3 regions of the Streptomyces sp. NPDC017993 genome follow, and region 1 is predicted to be linked to each of the others. Evidence: riboswitches for the same ligand, from Rfam matches in the RefSeq annotation. Region 1 holds a riboswitch; each other region holds the start of a gene.
What was found. A riboswitch is a leader RNA that binds a small molecule or an ion and turns the genes downstream of it on or off. The one in region 1 is predicted to bind cyclic di-AMP.

Region 1 (2,254 bases):
CTCCACGCCCTTGCCCATGTAGCGGCTCGGGTCGCCGTCACGGAGCTCGATGGCCTCGAAGGCACCGGTCGAGGCGCCGGACGGAACCGCGGCACGGCCCGTGCTGCCGTCGTCGAGGCCGACCTCGACCTCGACCGTGGGATTACCTCGCGAGTCGAGAATTTCGCGGGCTACGACGACGTCGATGGACGGCACGTTGTCTCCTTCGTGGGTGTCTGGAGTTCTGCAGCACGAGCCTAACGGCCTTGGGCGCATCCGTTCGCCCTCGGCCCGCTCAGTGGGACGAAAAGAGGCCCAAAAGCCCAGCTCATGGGAGGTTTCGCCGCATTGTTCGCCGAGCGGGAAAAGTTGCCCGACGATGCTGGTCAGAGCAGCCGTTTCCTCGTCGGGCACGCGCCCTGGCTCGGGACACGGAACCGGGCTCGTGACACGGAGAAGCCCCGCCGCGGCGCGCTGGGGGATGGCGCACCGGGCGGGGCGGTCTCACACGCGAGCGTGTGGAGCGAGGGGGACGGGCGGACGCGATGAACGCGAGGGACGGCGAGGTGGGGAGGAGCGGTCCGTCCCCGGTTCAGCCCGACTGCCCGGCCTCGGACCCCGCGGCGGCCGGGACGGGCGGATCGTGCGTACCGCGGTACGCACGGACCGCTCGGCCGGCCGGAGACGGTGAGGTCCTCGGCGCCCCTGTGCCGGGGTGGGCTCAGACGTCGAGCTTCTGGCCGGGGATGATCAGGTTCGGGTTGCCGCCGATGACGGACTTGTTGTCCGCGTAGAGCGCCTTCCAGGTGGTGCCGTGCGCCTTGGCGATCTTGGCGAGGGTGTCGCCCGACTTGACGGTGTAGTTGCCGGAGCCGTTGGACTTCGGGGCCGGCTGCGACTTCTCCGGCGCGGGGGCCGGGGCGGGCTTCTCGGCCTTCTCGCCGGTGTTGCCCTGCGGGGCCTTGCCGGAGGTGTCGAGGTCGGGCGAGGGGCCACCGGCGGTCAGGTTGCCGGCGCCGGCGCAGGACCAGGCACCCGGGCCCTGGATGGCGAGCAGCTTCTCGGCGGCGGCTATCTGCTGGCTCTTGGTGGCCAGGTCGGCGCGCTCCGCGTACTGGGTGCCACCGGCGGCGGCCCAGCTGGAGTTCGAGAACTGCAGGCCGCCGTAGTAGCCGTTGCCGGTGTTGATCGACCAGTTGCCACCGGACTCGCACTGGGCGACGGCGTCCCAGGTCTCGACGGACGCGGCGGAGGCGGAGGAGGCGCCCATGAGCGGGACGGCCACGGCGGCACCGGCGACACCGGCGAGGGTGGCGACGCGGACGGCCTTGGACGCACGACGGTGCTTGCCCTTGTTGTTCAGCATGGTTCGTTCGTTTCCTCACCGACGCCTGCGAGGTGAGCTGTCGGGTTCGGGCCATGTGAGTTGCCCGGCCGCATGCACATGACATGTGGCTTCACCCCAAGCCGGTTGACCCGCTTTCACGGGTGGGGCCGGCGCTTACCTTGGGTCCCCCGCTCCTGCCTTCGGCGCTTGCGCGTCGACCGCCTACGACCACCGGCAGGATTCGGCGTGTGATCGAAGGGCCCGCTTTGGCGAGCGATCCTGACCGTAAGCAGTAACCCCCTTGGTGTTCAAACCCCACCATCTGAACCAAGTTGACCGTTTTTGATCATAGGGTGCACCCATTTCTGCAGGTGGACCCAGGTATGGGAACGGCCCGCGAGCCGGGCGCCGCACCCCGCAACGAGAGCCTTGTCTCACTTTCCCAAATGGGGGCGAAGGTGCGCTAATTACCCTGCGACGTGCCCGAGATCGAGGACCTGCCCCGGCTGGATCAGGTCCTCGTCGGCGCCGACGACGCCTTCGTTGCGCTCGTAGAGGGCGGTCCACCCACCGGGCACCTCGCGGGCCTCCGCGATGGCTGACAGGCTGTCACCGGGACGCACGGTGTAGTCGCCGTCGGCCGGGCCGGACCGGTGCGCGTCACCGTCACGCGAGGCGTGCCGGCCCGACGACCTGCCGCCGTCGCCCGTCTCGCCCGCACCCTCACCGCTCTCCTCGGCGCCGCCGCGGTGCTTGCCCCTGCCGGGCGCCTCATCCGTCGCGGAGCCGCCGCCTGCGGAGGCGTCACCCGGCGCGCCCGTCCCGTCGGTGCGGCTGCCGCCCTCGTCCGAGCCGTCGGCGCGGGAGGGGTCATCGCCGGGGGAGGAGTCGTCGCGGGAGGAGTCGTCGTCCCGGTCGCCCGCCTTCGGGGAGTCGGACCGCCCCGAA
Region 2 (2,254 bases), on a different contig from region 1:
CACCGGAGTCGCCGCGGGCATGGTTGCCATGCCGGGCGCGGACTTCGCGGTCGTGGTGCGCAACGCACTCGACTCGCGCCGGGCGGGGGTGGCGACCGCGGTCGGCGTCGCGGGAGGGCTGCTGGTGCACACCACGCTGGCGGTCGCTGGACTCGCGGCGGTGCTCGTCGCCGTGCCCGCGCTCTTCGAGTCCGTTCAACTCCTCGGCGGCGGGTACCTGCTCTATCTCGGCGTCCGCGCGCTGGGGGCGGCCTTCCGCCGCCCCGCCCCGGCAGGCGAGGCGAGCGCTTCGGCCGGCTCCCGGGCACCCAAGGGCGCCCCCCGAGGCGCGGCTGCCCACCACGGCACCGCACGCAGCCTGCGCCAGGGCTTCCTGACCAACGCGCTCAATCCCAAGGCGCCCGTACTGTTCCTCAGCCTGCTTCCGCAGTTCGTTCCCGCGGGCGAACCGGCACTGCCGCGTACCCTGCTGCTCGCGACCATGGTCGTCGGCCTCGCGCTGGTGTGGTTCCCGGCCGTGGCACTGCTCGTCGACCGCCTCGGCACCTGGCTGCGCCGGCCGCGGGTGACCCGCGCCCTGGAGGTCGCCACCGGGGCCCTGCTGACCGCGCTGGGCGGCATCCTGCTCGTAGAGCTGGCACTCGCCGCCTGAACCGGCCACCATCCCACCCACCACGGCCCACGCAGAGGGCCTGGGCACGCACCGTCCCAAGCCCGCGGTCGCCGGGCGAACCCACCGCAGGGACCGGGCAGGAGACGACTCGTCTCACCCGGTCACCTGCGCGACGGTCACCGACAGTTGACAGGTTGTCGTATAACGGTGCAGGTCAGCCCACCCGCCCGTAGCGAACGGCATGGCTCCAGATCTTCTCCAGCCGCACCACCGCGCCTGCCTTGGGTGCGTGCCAGATCCTGCCGCGGCCCGCGTAGATACCGACGTGGTAAATGCCTCGTGAGGAGTGGAAGAAGACCAGGTCACCGGTTTTGCGGACGTCCGCCGAGATGCGCTCGGTGTGGCGGTACTGCTGCGCGGCGGTGCGGGGCAGCACCTTGCCCGCACGCTTGAACGAATAGCGTGTCAGGCCCGAGCAGTCGAAGCGGTAGGGCCCTTGAGCGCCGTACTGGTACGGGGAGCCCTGCTTGGAGGCGGCGATCCGCAACGCCCTGGTGGAGCGCTGCGCGGCCTCGGCGTCCTCGGCCGCTCCTGGTACCAGCGTCGTGCCTCCGACGGTGATCAGAGCCAGGGCGCAGATGATGCCGGCACGTGCCGGCAGATTCACGACATTCCTGCGCACGTTCATGCGCAACCCTTCGTCAGCCGCCTGCGAAGGAAGACCTGTCGGGTTCGGGCAGGCGAAGATGCCCGGCCGTGCGTACGGCTTCACCCCAAGGGGTCCGCGGCCGTGATGGCCGGGGCCCCGTCGTGCTCGGGTCCTCCGCTCCTGCCGGTCCAAGCAGCGTCGACCGGACATCCGGACGGCGGCAGGATTAGGCGCCCGCCCGAACCGCCCCGTCGCTGTGGCGGGGTCTTGTCGTCGAAGGGATCGTCACGCATCCACCAGCCGAATTCCGAGTTGAAATTGCCGTATGTGACATTCGCCACATACCGGCTAAATGGTGATTTGGGGGTGTTTGTCGCGAACGCTGTGACGGTCGACGGGGTCGGGACCAGGGAGAAAACGCCGAGCGCCGCGGGAAGGGGGCGGTGCTCGGCGCAATTCGTCGCCTCCCCGCAATCGGTGTCGACGCTGAGCCGTACGTGCGAGCAAGGCCGGCTCGTGTCGCGCCGAGAGCGGTCCGGCGAACGCCACGTGGGGTCGGCGAACGTCGGAAGAGGGGTCCGCGAACGTCAGGAGAGGGGAGTTCGCGTCAAGAAGGGGGTGGCGGCGGCACGGCGACGAGCCGTGCGCGGCGCTCGCCGTCCAGGACCCGCAGCGCCCGGGTGAGCGTTTCGTGATGCAGTTCGTTCTCCCCTCGCTGGTGCATCAGGGTGAGGGCGTCCCGCAGTTCGGCGCTCTTGCTGACCAGGGCCTGGGCGGCGCGCAGGCCGCCGTACGTGGAGCCGCCGCGTGCCGGGTTGATGCGGGCCAGCAGGTCCACGACCTCCAGGTACCGGTCGATCAGCTCACCCTCGGCCCGCGTCAGCGCGGGCAGTGGCGGGAGTTCGGGAGGCAGCACCGCCGCTCACCGTGCGCCGAGTGCGGCGGAGGACTGCTTGCGGTTGCGGGTGAGGGCGTCGATCAGGCCGTACTCC
Region 3 (2,254 bases), on a different contig from region 1:
CTTGTTGGTGAAGGTGATGGCGAGGATCTGGCCCGGGTGCACACCGCGCGCGCCGAGCAGATGCGCGATGCGGTGCGTCAGGACGCGGGTCTTGCCGGAACCGGCGCCCGCGACGATCAGCAGCGGTCCGCCGGTGTGTGCCACGGCGGCCTTCTGCTGGTCGTTGAGCCCCTCCAGGAGGGCGTCCGGATCGATCACCGGGCGGGCGGCGCCGTCGCGGTAGTAGCGGTCGCGCCCCGGGCCGATGGCGTGCGGGATCCCGCCGGGCACGTCGAAGCGGCCGCCGAACAGGTCGGCGGGGATCTCCTCCTGTGCGGGACCGTCCTCGTCCTCGGGAGGGGGCGGGGGCTCCTCGCCCTTCGGGCCGAGGTCCGCCAGGAAGCTGTCGTCAAAGAGGCTGCTCATCGCCCACCGAGTCTAGGCCGCCCCACTGACAGCCCGCCCCGGAGTAGCCGATTGTGGGTTCCGAATCGGCCGGGGTGACGCCGGAGGGGGGCCGGGAAGCGGCGGAGCGGGGGCCGTGGGGCGTCGAAACCGAGGGCCGGAGGCCGACGGGGACGACGACAGGGACGACCGGCCGCCGACGACGGGGCGCCGCGGCCCGTTTCGTCACCGTCGTGCACCGGATCGTCACAGCCCGGAGCCGTGGGGCGGGCTCCCCGTAACGGGTCGAATGTGACATCTGCCGCAAGAATCCCTGACGCACGTTCAGGTCACGAAAAGGTTTCGGGCAAATCGAACATCAGCCTTCACAGGAGCCACACGAGTTGGCTACCGTGCTCGCTCGGGCAGCCCGCATCCCCGCGGACGACAGCGTCAGCACGGGCCGCCTCCGCCGAGTCCGGCCCTGCCACGAAGGCACCCGGAGCCGGGGACCCACCAGCACCACCGGGGTGAATCGATCGGCACGGCCGCCCGAGGCGGACGTGGCGACCGTAGGGCAAGCCTTCCGTCAGCGACACCCGCCCGAACCCGACAGCTAACCCGGTAGGCGGTCCACGGAAGGAGTCGCACGCCTTGGCGTCGCATCGCAAGCCGCGCACCCGCGTGCTCACCTCGCCCGGAAGCCGCCGCACGGCGGCCGGGCTCACCACCGCCGCCCTCGCCTCGGTCACCCTGCTCTCGCAGACCGCCGACGCGGCACCCCGGGCCCCCAAGCCCAGCATCGAAGAGGTCAAGCAGAAGGTCGACGGCCTCTACCGCCAGGCCGAGGTCGCCACCCAGAAGTACAACGCCGCCAAGGAGAAGGCGGAAGGGCAGCGCGAGACCGTCGACGGGCTCCTCGACGCCGCCGCCAAGCGCGCCGAGAAGATGAACGAGTCCCGGCGCACGCTCGGCACGTTCGCGTCGGCCCAGTACCGCACCGGCGGGATGAACCCGACCGCGCAGCTGATGCTCGCCAAGGACCCGCAGCAGTTCGTCGACCGCAGCCACCTCATGGAGCGGCTGACCGGCCGGCAGAAGGAAGCGGTCACCGACTATCAGAAGCAGCAGGCCGAGGCGACCCGGCAGCGCGCGGAGGCGACCCGCAGCCTGGAGCGGCTCCAGGAGTCCCAGACGTCACTGAAGGAGTCCAAGCGCTCGGTCCAGGGCAAGCTGACCGAGGCCCGGCAGCTGCTGTCCCGGCTCACCGCCCAGGAGAAGGCGCGGCTGGCCGAGCTGGAGCGGAAGCGTGAGGCCGCGGCCCAGCGCAAGGCCGAGGAGCTGGCGCGCAAGCAGGCCGAGGAGGAGCGCCGGCAGCGCGAGGAACAGAAGCAGCCCGGCGGCGGTACCTCGGACGGCTCGACCGGCGGCGGCACCGGCAGCGACACCGGCGGTTCGTACTCGACCAAGGCGGAGAAGGCGCTCGCCTTCGCCCGCGCGCAGATGGGCAAGCCGTACGTCTGGGGCGCGACCGGCCCCACGTCCTACGACTGCTCGGGGCTGACCCAGGCGGCGTGGAAGGCGGCCGGCGTCGAGCTGCCGCGCACGACTTGGGACCAGGTGAAGGTCGGCGAGCGGGTGGCCACCAAGGACCTCAAGCCCGGTGACCTGGTGTTCTTCTACGACGACATCAGCCACGTCGGGATGTACATAGGCAACGGCAAGATGGTCCACGCCCCGAAGCCGGGCGCCAACGTCCGCGAGGAGTCGATCTACTACATGCCGATCTACGGGAGCGTCCGCCCGGCATAGCGCCGGCACCGCTCCGCCAAGGCCACCCCCCACGGCCACCCCCCACACGCCACCGCGCGGTCATCGCCCCGGAAGTCCC

Region 2: linked by a shared signal. The riboswitch ahead of ACH4FH_RS19380 (C40 family peptidase) and the one ahead of ACH4FH_RS02735 (transglycosylase family protein) in region 1 are both predicted to bind cyclic di-AMP.
Region 3: linked by a shared signal. The riboswitch ahead of ACH4FH_RS10335 (NlpC/P60 family protein) and the one ahead of ACH4FH_RS02735 (transglycosylase family protein) in region 1 are both predicted to bind cyclic di-AMP.

Annotation. Positions count from the first base shown of each region.
Region 1 covers NZ_JBIRGO010000001.1:578,100-580,353, reverse strand. Annotated here, with positions in the region: gene eno (phosphopyruvate hydratase) at 1-195, opposite strand, end outside; gene ACH4FH_RS02735 (transglycosylase family protein) at 701-1,345, opposite strand; cyclic di-AMP (ydaO/yuaA leader) riboswitch at 1,353-1,563, opposite strand; gene ACH4FH_RS02730 (transglycosylase family protein) at 1,774-2,254, opposite strand, start outside.
Region 2 covers NZ_JBIRGO010000009.1:334,015-336,268, forward strand. Annotated here, with positions in the region: gene ACH4FH_RS19375 (LysE family translocator) at 1-652, shown strand, start outside; gene ACH4FH_RS19380 (C40 family peptidase) at 828-1,301, opposite strand; cyclic di-AMP (ydaO/yuaA leader) riboswitch at 1,305-1,470, opposite strand; gene ACH4FH_RS19385 (hypothetical protein) at 1,870-2,178, opposite strand; gene ACH4FH_RS19390 (ATP-dependent Clp protease proteolytic subunit) at 2,185-2,254, opposite strand, start outside.
Region 3 covers NZ_JBIRGO010000005.1:153,634-155,887, reverse strand. Annotated here, with positions in the region: gene pcrA (DNA helicase PcrA) at 1-405, opposite strand, end outside; cyclic di-AMP (ydaO/yuaA leader) riboswitch at 824-1,010, shown strand; gene ACH4FH_RS10335 (NlpC/P60 family protein) at 1,018-2,175, shown strand.